2 linked regions of the Stieleria sp. JC731 genome follow. Each later gene encodes a partner of the first gene's protein in a complex. Links are inferred from orthologs where the notes say so. Each region holds a gene or a part of one and is shown on either strand. Other genes may lie near its edges. The genes, in order: LOC67_RS15080 and uvrB.

What was found.
Region 2: the proteins of LOC67_RS15080 (region 1) and uvrB are in contact, whole or in part, in a crystal structure (PDB 7EGT), measured with the Thermus thermophilus proteins. The link is inferred for Stieleria sp. JC731 from one-to-one orthologs. Residues at the interface, in WP_096412145.1 of Thermus thermophilus: His654, Arg656, Phe657, Gln666, Asp668, Glu669, Lys680, Arg681, Leu682, Ser683, Lys685, Tyr686, Ala687; in WP_096411307.1 of Thermus thermophilus: Glu23, Leu25, Arg26, Asp27, Gly28, Glu29, Arg30, Phe31, Arg55, Glu326, Asp327, Phe328, Glu379, Ser382, Gln383, His398, Gly400, Arg401.

Annotation. Positions count from the first base shown.
Region 1 is NZ_JAJKFQ010000005.1:1,102,966-1,112,238, forward strand. What follows is about bases 3,124-6,205. They hold LOC67_RS15080 (ATP-dependent helicase), read left to right. Parts: upstream 3,124-3,471; coding sequence 3,472-5,940; downstream 5,941-6,205. Other genes in these bases: LOC67_RS15075 (DUF2237 family protein), read right to left, coding at 3,124-3,154; LOC67_RS15085 (TIGR03009 domain-containing protein), read right to left, coding at 6,144-6,205. In the rest of the region: beta-ketoacyl-[acyl-carrier-protein] synthase family protein, read right to left, coding at 1-484; hypothetical protein, read right to left, coding at 943-2,253; more of DUF2237 family protein, read right to left, coding at 2,792-3,123; more of TIGR03009 domain-containing protein, read right to left, coding at 6,206-7,070; WD40 repeat domain-containing protein, read left to right, coding at 7,547-8,647; SdrD B-like domain-containing protein, read left to right, coding at 8,702-9,273. UniProt on the Escherichia coli protein: A helicase with DNA-dependent ATPase activity. Unwinds DNA duplexes with 3'-5' polarity. Translocates on single-stranded DNA with 3'-5' polarity. Initiates unwinding more efficiently from a nicked substrate than double-stranded DNA.
Region 2 is NZ_JAJKFQ010000011.1:1,312,793-1,321,913, forward strand. Bases 2,356-5,285 are described here. They hold uvrB (excinuclease ABC subunit UvrB), read left to right. Parts: upstream 2,356-2,728; coding sequence 2,729-4,843; downstream 4,844-5,285. Other genes in these bases: LOC67_RS21720 (pilus assembly protein N-terminal domain-containing protein), read right to left, coding at 2,356-2,370; LOC67_RS21730 (HTTM domain-containing protein), read right to left, coding at 4,896-5,285. Also shown: more of pilus assembly protein N-terminal domain-containing protein, read right to left, coding at 1-2,355; more of HTTM domain-containing protein, read right to left, coding at 5,286-6,494; hypothetical protein, read right to left, coding at 6,567-8,282; hypothetical protein, read right to left, coding at 8,375-8,536. UniProt on the Escherichia coli protein: The UvrABC repair system catalyzes the recognition and processing of DNA lesions. A damage recognition complex composed of 2 UvrA and 2 UvrB subunits scans DNA for abnormalities.

The sequences.
Region 1 (9,273 bases):
ACAGCGGATTGACTTCGGGCTTGCCTTCGGAGCCCCACTTTTCAAAGTGAAAGTTTCCTTCGTCGTCGACGCACTTGGCGATCCCGCTGGCAAACTCCTGCGGCAACGACATGATGTAGTCGGATCCGTAGACGACGCCAAACCTTTCGCGATCGACTTCGCACTGGTCGATACCGGAATCATGAAGGGCCAATTGGGCCGCAGCGACTCCCATCTCGATTTCGCGGCACATCACTTTGCTGCCTTTGCGAATTGTCCGCTGCAGCTTTTTGTCCATCGGGCCATAGTCACCGATGTCACCGGTGAACTCCGATGCTTCGGCCGCGTGGCTGATCGAAAGGACGCCTTGGGGGACCTGAGTCAAAGGAGTGATACCGCTTTGGCCGGATCGCAAACGTGCGACCAAATCCTGCGGGTTGTTTCCGAGAGGTGAGATTACACCGGTGCCGGTAATGACGACCCGGCGGTAGGCGACGTTGTCCATGAATTAAACGCAACGACAGAGTAACAGTGAATGTGCGGTCACATTCTAAGCTTTAGGAGATGTAGCAAAGAGGGGGCGTCTGTGTCAGGCGAATTGCGATGATGCGTCGCCAATTTCACAGAACTTGCTAGGTGTTCGTTCCAAATCGATTTTAGGATTGGCCGCATGGCATTAGGTGCATTAACCGGGGCTAACGCCCATCGGCTGATGACCCAGACCCGTGTTTAGGATTAGCCGCATGGCGTTAGCCACGGTTCGGGTGCAATTATCGGGGCCAACGCCCGTCGGTTGATGATCCGAACGCGTGTTTGGGATTAGCCGCATGGCGTTAGCCACGGTTTCAGTGCGGTTACCTGGGTTAATGCCCCTCGGTTGATGACCCCAGCCCGTATTTTCATCTGGAACGAAACACCAATTCTTTTTAACCGCAGGTCAACTGTTTCGCGGCTGGCGATCGATTAATAACGTCCGCGGTTGGGTGCCAGGGGCCCCTGGGAGATCTGCGGGACGAGCGGGGCGGTTGTCAGGTTCTCTGATGCACGGCCGCGGTATTCGATGAACATTAAAGCGTCGGCGCGCCCAGCGGTTGTCCCGGTGATCATCTCCAAGTTCAGCAGAGGCATCGCTGCTTGAGGACGCTCGGGACTGGCGATCACACCGCAGGAAAGTAGCAAGACCATGTCCGATGGCCAGCGGAATCGTTCGTGCAATCGCCAGCTGACAACTTGTGGCACATCGATCTTGGTTCGGTACGCCGTCCCGTCTGGGAGGGGAAGGTCGAGTTCGACGGGCTTCAGTTTGTCGACCTGGTCGATCTCTGCCTTGATCACGCAGTCGAGTGCTTGGCGGTCAACCGTTAGCAGGGGGCTGATTTCCAGGCGGTAGCCTTCTTGGATTTCGCCGGTTTCTGGTTCATAGGGAGGCCAGCCTGTGGTCGCGGGTTTGACGTTGCGAACGTAGTTGCGGCCGCGTGTGCTGGCCAGTTTTTGCGTTTGCCCGTTGTAGGTGACCAAGTCCAAGGCCTGGACTTGGCGGGCGTCCGTTCGCTGACGGAGCATGTTTAGGACGAGCGCCGCATTTTCCTTGCTTAACAGCCACGCTTGGACGCCTGGGGAGTCAACCGCGACGTGTTGCATCAACAGATGAGCTCGGCTTCGCCAGTTGGGGTTGCCGACCGTCATGACTTTTAGCGAAAGCACTTGGGGGTCTTTTTCGCCAGCAGTGAATCGTTCGACGATTCCGCCGACAACTTCAGCCATTTCGCGTGTGTGATAGATCGAAAGTTGGTCGCGGCTAGCGTTCATGTAGCCGAATGGCGACGTGAACCAAGCATCTGTTCCGGTTTCTCGCAAAACCCAGTCGATCACAGCCTGTTCTGGGCGATCGTGGTTTTGCAGATATCCGGTGTAGGGGCGAAGGTCCCAGTCGTAGGCCTGCTGACCAGCTTGGTTGGGAAGGGTGTTGCTGCGACCACCAGCGTTGCTGTTGGATTGGCGTTGAAAGCTGGGGGGCGTTTCAAGGCTGCGCATCGCCGATCCGGCGCCGGCTGCTGGTTGCGATTGTCCTGCCGCAGCCATGGGATTGGGCTGTCCGACGTTTGTTTGGCCGCCACCTTGCAACGCTGGATCGCCCGGCAAAGCCATGCCAGACTGTGCGTATGCGGTGCTAGAAGCGACGAAGCCAACTGAACCGGCGCATGTGATAGCCAAGCTGGCGACGACATGCTGAAAAGAAACGTAAGGCAACAGATTCGACAGAAAAGTACGCATGTCCCAACCGGTTTTGCGGAAATCGAATGCGATTTCGAAAAAATTTCCAATCGCTCTAAAGACGCTATAGCGGGATAGCGGCACCGGCGGCAAGGCGTGTTCGCGAATGGCGTTGAGGGACTGTAAATCTGTCTAGAAGGCGCTTGAACCCTAGTGTTTCGTTCCGTATGGAAATACGGGTTCGGGTCATCAGCCGACGAGTGTTAGCTCCGGTTATTGCACTGAAACCGTGGCTAACGCCATGCGGCTAATCCTAAAATCGAGCGGGTTCAGGCATCAGCCGACGGGCGTTAGCCCCGGATATTGCACTGAAACCGTGGCTAACGCCATGCGGCTAATCCTAAAATCGAGCGGGTTCAGGCATCAGCCGATGGGCGTTAGCCCCGGTTATTGCCCTGAAACCGTGGCTAATGCCATGCGGCTAATCCTAAAAAGGCGTTTGGACATTGCGGAGCGTGTGTTCGGTCTCGCGCAATGGCAGGCGGTTAATTTCGATTGTTGCCCTTTGCTCCGTGAATGTAGCGTTCTTTGCCGCGGGCTACTCGTCTGCCGCGTGTTCCTGTAATTCTTCGAGCGATGCAAATTCCAGCGTCGAAATGTGGGTGGCCGAAAGCACCACCTGGGGAGCCATGCCGGCGTCGTAAGCTTCTTTCCAACGGGCCGCGCAGAGACACCATCGGTCTCCAGGTTTTAGGCCCGCGAATCGATAAACCGGGTTGGGTGTCGACAGGTCATTGCCGCGAGACTTGCTGAAATCGAGGAACTCAGCAGTCATGACAGCGCAGACGGTGTGCAAGCCCGAATCGGAGGCTCCGGTGTTGCAGCATCCATCACGATAAAACCCTGTCATCGGATCTGTACTGCACTCGCCCAACTCCGTCCCGAGAACGTTCTTCGCCATCAATTTATTGCCAGATTCTTTGTGTTTTGCTGTTTGAGAGACTGGCTCAACGAACCTTCGGCTCTCGGACGGATGCATTAAGCTGTCAACTGTTTTGCAAGCGTCGCACCCATCGGGTTAATTCGCTTGGTGGGCCTTCCAGCATGGGAATCCAAGATGGGCGGCCAACCTAGGCGACGAGGGTAGAGTGTAGCGATTTGCCAATCCGGTGTGTCGTCGTCTTCTGCGAAAGGTCCTCGCAATGTGCGAAGTGTGCAGAGGGAGTAGGCCGAAGCGTGGCACAGCGCTGATAGGGGACACAGGGCTGATCCAGGTCGATGGCCAAGTCGCTGTGGAACGTTATGATGGAAGGACATCTTCGTTCCCCTCGATTATCCCTTTGCTGCCTCATGGATGTGCCTCCCGCTTCGAATCCCAAGCTTCTGCAGCACTTGACCCCCGAGCAGCAGCGTGCAGTGGTTCACGTTGACGGTCCGATGCTAATTCTTGCCGGGCCAGGTAGCGGCAAAACTCGTGTTGTCACGCACCGGGTGGCGCATTTGCTTGAAGCTGGGGTTCCTGAATGGCAAATCGCGGCGTTGACGTTCACCAATAAGGCCGCCGACGAAATGCGTGCCCGTGTCGATTCTTTGGCACCGGGCAAGCAGGTGTGGATGGGGACCTTTCACCGCTTCTGCGCTCAACTGCTGCGGCGATACGCAAGCATGGTCGGGCTGCAGGAGAACTATTCGATCTATGATTCTTCAGACTCAAAGCAGGCGATGAAGCGGGCGATCGAAGCCTCGGGGGTTTCGACGACGCACGCGTCTCCAGATCAGATCGCGAATCTGATTAGTAAAGCGAAGAACAAGCTGATCACGCCGGAGGTTTGGCAAACACAGATCGTTAGCCCTCAGGAAAAGGTCGCTTCCCAAGTCTATCCGGTTTATCAGCAGCAGCTGCTTGTTGCGAACGCGGTGGACTTTGATGATCTGCTGCTGCACGTTGCGACAATGCTGCGGCAGAACCCCGAGTTGCGGGCCGACCTGGACGCGCGGTTTCGCTACATCATGGTGGACGAGTATCAGGATACCAACCTGGCTCAATATGCCATCGTCCGTGGGCTGTCGGTGAACTATCCGAACCTGTCGGTCACAGGTGACCCCGATCAATCGATTTATGGTTGGCGTGGTGCAGACCTAAATAACATTCTTGATTTCGAGAAAGACTATCCGGATGTCAAAACGGTACGGTTGGAGCAGAACTATCGCAGTACGCCGAACATCCTGCGTGCCGCGGACCAGTTGATTCGCCACAACCGTCGTCGCAAACAAAAGGACTTGTTTACCGAGAATGACGAAGGCGCACCGGTGACGCTGCGCTTTTGCTCCGACGGTTTCGAAGAAGCAGACTCAATCGCCGACGACATCGTCAATGCGATCGCAAGTGAAACGGCAAAGCCCAGTGACTTTGCGATATTCTGCCGGATGAATTCGTTGACACGTTCGGTGGAACACGCCCTTCGCGGACGTGGTGTTCCCTATCAGATTGTTAACGGGGTGGAGTTTTACCAGCGGAAGGAAATCAAAGATGTGCTCGCCTACCTGCACTTGGTTAATAACCCCAGTCACGATGTCGCGTTGACTCGCGTGATCAACACGCCGACACGAGGCATCGGTGCGAAAACCGTTCAACGATTGCAGGATTATGGCCACCAGTGTTCGATTCCAATGTTGGAAGCCGCACGACGTGTCCACGAGATTGACTCGATCGCCAAACGTAGCAAGACAATGGTCAGCCGGTTTGTCGAAATCTACGATCGTGTGGCGGCAAAGGCGACGGCTCCGCTAGAGGAGTTGATGCGGTATCTGGTTCAGGAAACCAAGTACGATGACTTCCTCAATAAAACGTCTCCTGAAAGTGATGATTCCAGTCCGCTAGCCAACGTGGATGAACTGATCACGGCGGGAGCTGACTTTGATCGTCGGCACCCGGATGACGGATCGCTTGATGCGTTTCTTGAACAAGTCGCGCTTGTCAGTGACACCGACGCGTTTGACGATTCCGATGAACGGGTCACGTTGATGACGCTACACGCGTCCAAGGGGTTGGAGTTCCCGCGCGTTTATATCATCGGGGTCGAAGACGACTTGTTGCCCCACAAGCGGTCCAAGGAAGACGACGCACAGTTCGAAGAAGAACGCCGACTGTTGTTTGTTGGGATCACAAGGGCCGAGCAATGGCTACAGCTTTCGTGTTGCAAGCGGCGAATGATTCGAGGCGATTTCCGCCCCGTGATTCCTAGCCCGTTCCTGAACGAACTGCCGCTTGCCGAAATCAACCGTATCGAATCGGTTCGAAAAGGTGCGTGGTTTGACGAGGTCAACCAGAGCACCCCGTCAGATTGGGATATGCCCGAAATCCAGGTTAACGATGACAGCGCTATCGATCAGGATACGTCGTTTGACTTTGGTGCCAATGAGCATGAAGCCGACGAGCAAGGAGCCAAAGAGCATGCTGCGGAGTTCGATCAATCGGAATTCGCGGAGGCTCCGGCGGAAGAGCCCGCGCCAGCCAACCCGGTTCCACAACTCGGCAAGCTAAAGACGGCTGCGGATTTGATGACGGTCAATCGGCCGCCAATTACCGCATTCCAAGAAGGGACCAAGGTCCAGCACCGCGAGTATGGCGTCGGGATTATCACGGCGGTCAGTGGGCGTGGCCCCAAGAGAATGGCGCGAGTCAAGTTTGATGACGAAGAGCACAGTTTTCGTCTGGCGTTTGCCCCACTGGAAATCGCTGAATGATTTAGCTTGATGGCAATTGAGTGCGGGTTTCGGAAGACGCCCCAAAAGGGGCCGGGAGAGGCCCGGAAAAGACCCGTGCACGCCTCTGTAAATGATCATTATTCGCTATTCAGGCTTCGCAACGTCTGATCGACGCAAATAAAAAAGGCCGACGTTTTCACGTCGGCCTTTCTGTGTTCTTGCGTTGTTTGCCTACTTGAGGCTCAGTTGCGCGGCGCGGGTTGCTGCTGCTGTTGGGCTGGGTTGCCCTGAGCGATTTGCGGTGGCAAGAAGTTCTGTCGGTCAATCTTCCAGTCCGCTGGCGGCTGTTGCGGGATGAAGTGTCCGAGGAACTGGCTGATACCAGCACCGATCGCGTTGCGTTTAACTTCGCTGAATTCGTAGTGATCCCATTGAGGGGCCAGCTTTTCGTGGAAGTTGGGTGCGTACATGATCATGACTTCGGGTTCGAATCCCGAGCTCAGGACGACCTGTACCATTTTGTATTGGGCACGGTCTTCCTGGCGTTTGGGCCATGCTTGCACCAAGTACGTGTTTGGCTTTGGGGCTTGTTCAAGTCGCACCCAGTACCTTTCTTTGATCTGTTGTGCGTCCAGGTTGAAAACAAAGGGAAGCGGACTGTTGAAGATGTTCGTGCCCTGCATGTTCGGAGGCAGGGACTGAACGTTGCACTTCTTTTGCTCGCGATCGTATTCGATCAGCTCGACGCCGTTGCAGATCCAGTACTCGCCGTACTTGTTGGCAGTCGGCCCGAATTGAGGAGCACCGTTCTTCATGCCTTTGTAGTACATGATGCTGTCAACACGGAACAAACCTTTGTCTGGGTTCGCATATTTGACAACACCTTCGGCTTTGTGGGCGTGAACCCCAGCCGGTGCGGCAAGAAGGTCGAAGTGCCAGCGTTCAAACTTACACTCCAACGTTTTGGTCGATTGGCTTTTCTGTTGCCATGAAGCCAGGACACGATCAAGCTCGGCTTGTTGTGCCGGTGTCAGGGCAGGAAACGGCTGTGCAGCGGCTTGCGGTTTCGCACCGGCAACCGCCTGTTGCTGGGCGTTTGCTGGTGATGCAAAGGTCAATGCACCACAGACGATGCTGAGCAAAAACAAATGACCGCGATGGAGTCGCATTTTCATAGCCAAAAGCACCATCCTTGAAGGCTTTGGTTACGGATTACCGAGCAGGGAGCACACCAATTCGCTCGCTGAACCCTCGTTGTATCAGGTTGATGGGGGTCGCAGAAAGGTCATTCGGTTTGGCATTAAAAACTCCGCCATCGCAATGACTGCCTCCGAGAGCGGCGGAATTTACATCCAACTCTGCCCGTCACCCCTCAGAAAGACTGGGCAAAGCTAGCAAAGTTGTACATTTGCAAGTCACTTCAATCGCCAATCGTCTTCATGCCCCACAGTCGATGCCGTTGGATTGCTATCAATCGACTCTTCTTTCTTTACCGGTTAATGGCGATCACACGAATGTGCCGATGAGTGAAGAGTCGCGGGCTGCGCTGAGTTTAGATCTCGGTTGCATACCTGAGAATTTCGCACCAGTCAGATCTCGGTCGATTGTCTCGGCTGAACCAAGTTTGTCGCACAGGGGGGTAACGATGCAAGCAGTTGAAAACGCAATTCAGCCAACGCTGAATCGACGACGATTTGCAGCCTTCGCACTCGGCGGAGTCTTGATCAGCCAGACACAGTTCACCAGAGCTGAAGAGGGCATCAAGGCGCCTGCAAGCGATGCGGCATACCGATCGGAGACTCCGGTCAACACGATGGTTCGGCGGCTTGAGCCCGTTAGTACTGACTTCAATGGCGCGATCATTCAAGCGATCGCCGCGGGAAATTCGGGAAAGCTGCTGGCGGTCGCTGGCGACGATCACGGCATTCGAATCTTGCATGCCGGGACTTTACAAAGGTTAGCACTGCTGCGCGGGCATTCGGATCTTATCCAAAGCTTGCAGTTCGATTCGACCGGGCGGCGGCTGGTTTCTGCTGGCAATGACGGCGAACTGATCATCTGGAATTGCCAGGACTGGACGGTGTCGCAGCGGATGCAAACATCGCATGCGTTTGCCGGAGTCCGCTTTGCACCAAACGGGATGGAGCTTGCGGCGGTCGGTTTCACCGATGAAGTGTTCATCATCAACAACAAGCCCGTCAATCCGCACCCTCGTGTGCTGTGCGATTGCACCGACTTGCGATCCGTCGAATACCGACAGGATGGCAAGGTATTGGCGGTCGCTGGGCGAAGCGGAAAGCTACACCTGTTCGAACGAACGCAGTACGCACTGTTTGACGAATCCCATCTGCATCACGGTCGGATTCATGACATGCAGTTTGTCGGTTCATCAAATGTATTGGCTTCTGTCGGGGAAGACGGAAAGCTGACGTTGTTTGATACAGAGTCCAAAAAGACGGTGCTTCAAGTTGCTGTCGCAAAGGGCAAGCTCTATGCGATCTGTGTCATCGATGAAAAGTATGTCGCAGTCGCGGGAAGCGATGACTTGATCAGCATCGTCGAGCAATCGACGGGCAAAGTGATCGAACGCTTGAAGGGCCACTCCGGTACCGTGACTTCGTTGGCATCGATCGGGTCAACGCTGTACTCCGGTGGATTCGACGCAACGCTGCGGATGTGGCAGTTGGACAACATCATTGGCGGACCGGATCGGATTGCCGAACGGGACAACCTTTTGGGGCGATAAACCCCAACGCTAGTTTTTGACTTCGTTTTGGAAGGGCACACGGAGGTGCCACGGGTGAATCTGAATAAGAAACGATTGCGACGACCTGCTCGGCCACAAGTGCTTGAGCGTCGTGAACTGTTCGCCGCTGATCCAATCCATGTCGGTGTCGTTTACCTGGAAACCGACTACTTGGAATCGGACAACGATGTCGGAGGCGATTCCAAAGGCGACAAATTTCTGCTGACGTTTAACGGCGGTGCCGATGGCACAACGCTGAATCAAGTTCGCATTCGAACTGATAAGGACGGTGATGGTATCTCGGTCGGTGACCCGATCTTTGACACGGCCGAAGGTGGACGTGGAAAACAACAGTGGCACGATTTTCAGATCTTAAAAATTGAAACGACCGATGGGCGTGTCGCGACCGCAAAGGCAACCGTTGTCGATGGCGGGCAAGAGTTAATTCTGGATCTGACGAACTTTCGAGCGGGTGATCGTCTCGAGTTCACAATTGACGTCGATGAAGTCCTTCGCAACCTACCGGATCTGGATGAATTCAATGACCGGTTGGACGTGATCACGTCCGGTCAGGAATTCCAAGATTCGATCTTAGAGGCATTCTTTGAAGCTCCGCACTACGAACC
Region 2 (9,121 bases), on another replicon or contig:
TTGGCCGCCACGCTGGTACACGACGACTTCTGATCGGGGAAAGGCTTGGCTAATCGAATCGGTCAACAGCTTTGTGTTCTCGGTTGCCTTATCGCCAGTCGCATCGACCGAGTCACTGACATCGATTCGAAAGACTTGTTTTCGAGTTGGCTGGCCGGGTTTGACATCCGCCCAAACGGTCAGTTCGGTCGAACCGAGCCCGGTTCCGATCAGCTTGAACTGATTCGCACTGGCTGCGAAAGCTTGGCAGACTGTCTTGTCGCCGATCGTTACCCCACGAAGCGTTCCGCCGATGGTCATCGAACGGACCTGAGCTTTCTTGAGGTTCAAAACAATCACGTTCTTAGCTGTTTCGGCCGGAGCCGGAATGTCCAGCTGTTGCCCTTCGGGTTTCGACGCAGCGTTGTTGTTCTGCGTTGCTGAATTGTGCGCGATCGATGTTCCGTGGTTCGATCTTGGTGGCGCCAGTGTGGGTGTCGGTGTTGGTAGGACACTTGCGGCTGCAGTGGCAGAACGTTTCGCCGAAGCGAGGTTCGCTGGCACTGGAGCAGGCTTCGTCGGATCATTGTCAACCGGCAGCTCAATCAGTGGAGCTTGCTGGCTGTCGATCAGATCGGTAATCGATGGTGGGCGTTCGGCGAATACTGGCTTGGGGGCCGTGTTGCCTGTTGGGCCTGCTACGGCAACCTGCTTCGGAACTGGACGCGATTGTCGAACGGCTTTCACCTCGGGCATCGGTGCAGCAACGACAATCGGTGGTTCTTCTGCACGGGGTGGCGGCAGCATCGGTAACTCTTCGATGCTGCTTCGAATCGATGCGTCTTCGGGATTGTTTGGCGGAGCACTGGCTACCGCCTCAGTAGCTTTCGCGACAGCCGGAGGTTCAACGACGCCGAGATGCAGCGGTTGCTTTCCGTCCTGTTGCTCCAACGTCATCTCGATTTCGATCGGAGGCATGGCGACGGCAACTGGGATGCGGCCGTCGTCAGGCTCTTGCGAAATCAGCGGTAGGGAGTTTTTCGCCGTATTGACTTGGATCGCTCCGGGACCATTCGTGTCCAAGGGCATGTCGGCCTTGGGAACGTTCGGGTTGACCTTGATGTTTTTAGGTTGGCTCTTCGCCTGATCTGGCGTTGGTACTTTCTGAGCCAAGTTCAACACGGGAGCCAACATGACCGGCGAGTCGACTTCGGCTAGATCGGCCGATGGTCCGTCATTCGATGCCGCACCAGTTTCGTCCTGTGTCGTTTCGTCTTCATCGAACGCCTCGTCAGCGACCAATTCGTCGAGACTTTCCAAGTCGACTTCGAGTTCAAGCTCTGGATTCGAATCAGAAGGTTCAACTTTCGCGGCAGGTTGTTCTTCAACTGGTTCAGTGGCGAGTTCGATTTTCGAGAAATCGATCAGCGGAGCTTCTTCGATCATCAAGCCCTTTGCGGCTGGCTTGACCGAGTCAGCTTGATCATCCGATTGCGTTTCTGCGGCGTTTGAGGCACTCGCTTGGGTCGGGACTTTCTTGTCTTCATCTGACTTGTTGTTCGATGTGTCATCTGTCGCGTCCGCTTCGACGCTATCGTCAGAGAGCGAAAAGAAGATGGGCTGAGTTTCTTCGATCTTCGCTGTTTCTGAGCGTGAATCGGCAACAGGAACGACTTGGTGGTCAACAACAGAATCGTTGCGCTGAGTCGATTGGACGGGCAGCAGATCCGGAGTTTCGGTTTCACTTGTTGCTGTCAGGCGACTACGTTTCTGGGTATCAAAGGCGTTTGCCTTGGGCGAAACCGATTGCTGCGTTTGCTTGCCTGGGGCGGCTTGGTTCGCGAATACATTCGATCCAGCTTGTTCGGCATTCGCTTCTGAAACGCTCGCGTTTGGTTGTCCGTTGAACAGCGGATTGAATTGCGTCTTGCCTTTGGCTGCATCGTTCGGTTGCACGTCCAACGACATGTCCAGGTCAATTCGGCGACCATTGGAATGGTCACCACTGGCCAGTTGGACAGGAGCGCTGGGATTGCGTCGATCAGTCGCTGTGAAAAACGGGTTTGCCTTGACGTTGCCGGCGGCATTGGATCCGGAATGCTGTTTCCGTGTAACAACGCGGTTGCCGTAAGACTTCGCAAACTCCGAATTTTGAATTAGACCTTGCGCTGGCGATTGGGTGGCCTGCGCTCGAGATCCAACCTGTTGGGCAAAAGCGACCGACTGAGTGTTCGCGAGACTTGACGACGCCAATACCAACGACATCAGCAACGCCCGCTTGGCGAGTCTGTTAGACAGTTTGACTGGTTTTGTCGTGATGTTGACGCTCTTTGCACGCATGCCGCGTTCCTGATCCGGTGATTTAGGGTCAAATGGCGAGGGAACTGCCATTCGGCCGGATGTGCCCCCCTCGGCACACCGGCGGCCCCCAGCGATGGCGCACTGAGGTCCGTTGGTTTACGTATCGGATTCGATTTGGCGTGACATTAACGATTCTCGGGCCCGCAAGGCTTGTAACGACCAAAACGCTTGTGCCGAAGGTGCCGTCAATCTGATGGAAAGCGGACAGCAAGCCCTGAACGAGTCAATCGGGATCGCCACTTGAGCTTGAGGGCACCCGTTGGTGTGGGATTTGGCGTCCCGTTGTGGCGTGGTCCGGCCATGGGGCTTCAAGGGCTGTGCGTTCCGCGATAATCTCCCCAACAGCGTTGATCAGCGAGAAAATCAAAACATGTCCGGGGACGGCAATATGACGGCAGCCCAGCCGAGGGCCGAGTTTCATCTCAGCAGCAATTTTGAGCCTGGCGGAGACCAACCTCAGGCAATCGAAAAACTGACCAAGGGATTCCAATCAGGCAAGCCTGCGCAGACTTTGCTGGGAGCCACCGGGACCGGAAAGACCTTCACGATGGCAAATGTGATTGCAAATATTGGGCGTCCGGCGCTGGTGCTCAGTCACAACAAAACCTTGGCCGCCCAGCTGTACAGCGAGTTCAAAGAGTTCTTTCCTGAGAACGCTGTCCACTATTTCGTCAGCTACTACGACTACTATCAGCCGGAAGCTTACATTCCGCAGCGCGACGTCTACATCGAAAAGGACTCGTCGATCAATGAGGAGATTGATCGACTGCGTTTGGCGACAACCAGTTCATTGGTCAGTCGCCGAGATGTCGTGATCGTCGCGTCCGTCAGCAGCATCTATGGTTTGGGATCGCCCGACGATTATCGCCAGTTGGTCGTTTCGCTAACCGTCGGCGAAACGATCCGCCGCGATCACCTGCTGCTAAAGTTGGTCGATGTCCTCTACGAGCGAAATGACTACGCGTTCGAACGAGGGAAGTTCCGTGTTCGAGGCGACAGTGTCGAGCTATGGCCCAGCTACGAAGAGTTTGCTTACCGCATCGAAATGTGGGGTGATCAGATCGAAAAGATCTCTTTGATCAAACCGGTTTCTGGTGAGACCATCAAGACAGTGAAGCAGGTATTTATTTATCCGGCCAAGCACTTCGTGATGCCTGAGAATCGCATCCAGCGAGCGCTCGCGGTGATCCGCGAAGAGCTGAAAATGCAGCTCGAAAAATTTGAAAAGCAAGGCAAGCTGCTTGAGGCTCAGCGTCTTTCGGCTAGGACGCGTTTCGATTTGGAAATGCTGGCCGAGGTCGGGCACTGTCCCGGGGTCGAAAACTACTCACGGCCACTGTCGGGAAAGCCGCCTGGGGCGACTCCGGACACGCTTTATAGTTTCTTTCCAAAGGACTTCATTACGTTTGTCGACGAATCCCACGTCACGGTCCCACAAGTTCGCGCGATGTATGCCGGTGACCGAAGCCGTAAAACGACGCTGGTCGAACACGGCTTTCGCCTGCCAAGCGCGCTAGACAATCGCCCGCTGAAGTTCGAAGAATGGGAAGAACGCACGGGGCAAATTTGTTTTGTCAGCGCCACGCCTAGTGACTATGAACTGAAACGGACCGAAGGTGAGGTCGTTGAACAGATCATTCGTCCGACGGGCTTGTTGGATCCAGAAATTGAGGTCGTTTCGGCGAGGGGCCAAGTCAACCATTTGGTCGGCGAAATTCGTTTGCGAGCCGAGCGAGATGAACGGGTGCTGGTAACGGCGTTGACAAAACGCTTGGCAGAAGACCTGTCAACGTTTCTGCAAGAACAAAACATTCGCTGCCGCTGGCTACATAGCGAATTGAATGCCTTTGAAAGAGTTGACCTGCTGCAAGAGCTTCGATCAGGTCATTTCGACTGTCTAGTTGGTGTCAACCTATTGCGTGAAGGGTTGGACCTTCCAGAGGTCTCCTTGGTTGCCATTTTGGATGCCGACAAAGAAGGTTTCTTGCGCAGCGAAACCAGTTTGGTGCAAACCATTGGTCGCGCGGCTCGGAACGCCAATAGCAAAGTCATCCTGTACGGTGATTCTGTCACCGAATCGATGCGACTGGCAATCGACGAAACGGAACGTCGTCGCGCGATTCAAATGGAATACAACGAAAAGCACGGAATCACGCCAGAAACCGTGCGCAAACGGATTAAATCCGGGATTGAATCGGAGGCAGCTAAACGGCGGCAGACCAATGCCGCCGCCCAGGAGGAATCTGAGGCAACTTACATCACCATCGAATTTATCGAGGCGCTGGAACAAGAGATGTTGGCTGCGGCCGAAGACTTGGAATTTGAACGTGCGGCACAACTCCGTGATCGCGTCTTACAGTTGAAGGAAAACATCGGCAAGCCTTTGTCTGAAGTCGAGCTTGATAAACCTAAGTCGACCGGGTCGGGACGAAATCAACGTCGCAAAGGTGCAAGACAAGTCAACAAAGGTCGCGGTAAGATTCCTCGACCCAAACGTGGCTAATCAGATCGCGTTGCTCAATGACTTTGCTAAGCAAAGGTGTCATTCGAACGATTCAATCATCGTCGACGATGGCACTCAGTTTGGACGTTTGAGGATCAAAACGGTTCATCAATGACTGAAACATTGTTGTCGCTTCATCAGGACTGTAGCGAGTTAACAACTTGAAGCGTTCAGGGATCTGAATTTCGTTCCACCACTCGTCTTTCGGCTTCCGCCATGGCGATTGCATCGTTTGACCCGGCGTTTGATTGACCCAGTCGTCTTTGAACCAGCCCCGGCGAACCTTAGTTAAATCGATGTCGGGATCAACTAGATAGGCTGGGCGACGCCCGTTAAGTGACACCAAATGCAGTGCATAGACCCTAGTTTGACTAGCGCCGATCCGTGATGCCATGCTTTGCAAGTGGTTTGCAGATTGTCGGATCAGTTCGGGATCATGCTGGCCATGAGTTAACTGATTGGGCGTCATGATGTGACTCGCCGGCACGAAGAGGTAGTCGTCGTCCGTTTCGATCTTGAACCATGTCAGGCATTCCTTGTGACGCAACATCATGCGCCAAGCGAATCTTTGTCCTCGCTCGTTCCAACTGGGCTGACCTGGCAATACCCAAGGCCGAAGCGGCAGCAACAATTGCACGAACACATAAGTGCCGGCAAGAACCGTTCCCATGCGATGCCAGCGGATCGGTTGCTCGGTGGACGAGGGTTCGCGAAGGATTGCGTCGTTTGTAAACCTCTTAGTCGCGGTGAGCAGATCGGATCCAGCATTTCTGCCCCAGAGTGACTGCGCGATTCTATTGAACAATCGTTCGATTGTTTTGGTCGGTATGAAAACAAACAGCGTTGCCAGCATGAACCAAGGGAAGACTCCGATGGTAAATATCGTCGCGTTGGTCAGATGGAAACCCAGAGCAGCGACAATTGCGAAAGGGCGAGTCCGACGGAAATAAAGTGCTGGTACGATGGCCGCATCGAAAATGATGCCTCCCCAAGCGACCAACAGGTTCATGTATGGAAGTGACATCAACGAACCCATCAGCGGCAAACCGGTACGAGCTTGGACCCATAACATCGTCGGGCGACCAGAAAGCCAATCGATGTCCAGTTTGGCGATAGCTCCGAACACATAGGGTAGCGCGAGCTGGAATCGAACTAGCCACCACTGCCACTGCGGAATCGGCGGTGGGATTTTATCGTTCTGTTTCCAGTGCCCTCGTATCCATCGGTCGGCACTGCAGCAGCGATTGCTGGGTAAAAACACACACAGCATTGCGGTGCATGCCAAAAGGTAGTCGTGGTTGTTGTAGTGTTGGCGATCAACAAGCAGAACATAGGCGACAGACAAAGAAAGGAATGCGGCATTGAGACGAGTCGCCAGGCCGATTGCAAACGCAAGTGCGGAAAGACGCATGATTTGCAGATGCCACCAGATACCGTCATTGGGCCAAATGTTGACCCAATTGAAACCGGCATACTTAAAGTACAGCTCCGGTTGCAAAAAAAGGATGCGCCAACGATCAAGTTGCAAGTATTGGTGAGCCCAGCAAAACAGCGTGACACCTAGGACCACTCGAAAGACAGCCCAGGGCGATGCGGTCATCGGCTGCAGCGCCGTTTTGGATAGCGATTCGAGGCCCGTTTGTTTGAACATCGCTCAGGAAATAAAAACGGCCAATGGATGCCGATCCATTGGCCGCGTCGTTGAATCATTGATGCAAAACGTCTATTGGTTCATGAGCGCTTCTAAGCCTGCGTCACCTGCGGCGGCATCTGGTGTCGCCGAACCATCAGCTGGCGGTGCTGGAGCATCATCCGATGGTGCACCGAAGAAGAGCGGCTGTTCGACAGTGGCTTTCTTAACCACCGATCGACCTTCGGCAAGTGCGTTCAACGCATCGACTTGCTCTTGTAGCTTTTTGGAAAACTCACGAGCACTGCCGACGGACTTGTCGTTTAAGGCGGTTTGAATATCGATCATCGCGGTCAACCATGGCTTGGTGTCTTCAAGTTCTGGTTGTGGAATCGCGGCGAGCAATCCGCCGGTGATGTTTGCAGGATTGGTAACCGAATCGGCATCTTCGATTGCGTCGAGCTTGCCGGTCAAACCGATGACGATTTGTTGCATCGCATAGTTGAGTTTCTTTCGACTCGCGGTGACTTCTGGCGGTTGTGGTTTTTCGGTCGGTCGCATCATACCGCCGCCCATCATGCTTCCTCCCATCATGCCACCCATCATCGCATCCATGTCGTATCCCATGGATGGATCTTCCATCATTTCGTCGTATGACCCGCCACCGTTCATCATCATTTCCATATCGGCAGATCGCCGCGCCCCCGATGGTTTGCTGGCCTCTTCGGATTGCTTGACGAATGATTCTGGAGGAGCCGGTTGCTGCTGTGACTGCTGCTTTTTCTCCATGCGATCAAGACGATCGATTTCGGATTGATAAGCTTTCGACAATCGGCCAGCCCATTTCTTCAGGACCTCGGCGGACTTGACATCTTCGGGCTTCAGCTTACCAGGTAGACCGCCGATTGCCGCAGCCGAGTGCAATCCGATCAAGTTTGGTTGCTGGTCGTCGGTGCTGATGCTGACCAATTGTTTTCCGATTGACGCATCTTCGCTGACATAGGTCAAAATGCTGACCGCATAACGTTGTAGGAAAGCGTGTGCGAGTTCCGATCGACCACTTGGCGGTGTCGACTGAAGCAAGTCGTTCATCGCTTGTTTCACATCAGCCAAAGCGGCTTTGTCCATGCGGGACACAGGTGTGAAGCGAGCGTAACGCTCCAAACCTTGTAGCGCCGCAGCACGAACGCCATCAGGATTGTTCGCGTCCACGTAGATGTCCCTCATGTCGGTCAAGATGAACCGATAAGGGACTGGCAGTCCGCGCTGGCCGGGGCTGGACAACTTCGAGATGAACGTGATCGCGTTGACCCGAGCAGGGATTTGATAGTTGCCGGTCGCGACTCGCTTCAATCCGATATAGAGCCACTCCATCGCTTTCTTGGTGCCAGCATTGGGAGCACGCATAGCCCGGCTGGCGATCGCGTAGGCGGGGGCCATCACGTCGTTGATTTGGTGTAACGCGTCCGGCTGAGTGATTTTTGCCGGGATGTAGTCGCGGTAATAACGCTGCAGAACGGCAAGCTCATTGGCCGGAAATGTCGAAATGTCATTGCTGGTCATGAACACACGCGTCTTGCGTTCAATTTCAGGCAAGTTGTTGTCAATCACCGGCTCGACCGGCAAAACCTCAAATTTGTTCTGCTGAGCTCGAACGTTACTGGCAAAGACGGCAAACAGGACCAACAGCAGCATTGTTAGACAGGCAACGACGAATCGCTGTTTTCCCTGCGATGCTGCAACCGCGACTGCGGTCGGCTCCGATTGGCTGGCGGAGTTGTTTGACGGTTCGAAAGAAGTCCTTGTCATGCCAAATCCATGTGAGTGGGTGATGAGTCGATTAGCCGTGGTGGGGGATGAGGAGAGGCCGGCTAAGAGCTGATGAGCCAATTTCCCTCGCATTATCCACTGATATAACGAAGGTCGTCAAACAAAATTAGGCCTAACTGCTGTAGTTCGGCGCGGTAATCACGGTTTTTTCCGACCAGATTGATCGAACTGTCGTCGATTCTGTAGATCGCGAGGATGTCCGCTGAAGTTTGATCCGCCGAATGAACGCTCATCGTAACTGAGCTGCAAGGCGGCTGTTGATCAGACCACCTAAAGGGGCGGTTCGCATGTGAAGTCGCGATGGAACCTCGCCAGAAGAGTACCCCCTGCCCGATTTGAACGAGCGTCTCAGGCGGAAAAGCCTGATGTCCTAGGCCAACTAGACGAAGGGGGCCGGCGTCGATGTTGGTGAACGGTTGATAGCTGATATGGCATCGAACGTTTTTCACCAAAGCGGCGGAATATAACGAGCTTTGCCGCTCTGGCGAAGGTTACATCACGCAGAGGCAGGAGAATTCTTAGGTGGACTGTACTTTATCAGGTCTGCGTCGTGTTCACCTAGTGTGTTCACTGACTTGGGCTAAATCGAAGGTCTGTAAGACGTAAGAACCGGCTTGGGCGGGTGTCGTTTTGCTGGGCTTAACGCGGACGCAGATCTGACACACGCCGGTTTAGTGCCTGGAATGAGCCGGTTTCCCAAATCGGGTGGCGAATGTCCGTCGACCAAGGCATGGAATGGTCAATTGGAAGTTGCTTACGGTGCAGAAAACCCCTCAGGTAGCCAACATTAGCGTCATCGCACTCGTTAAGCTTTAGTG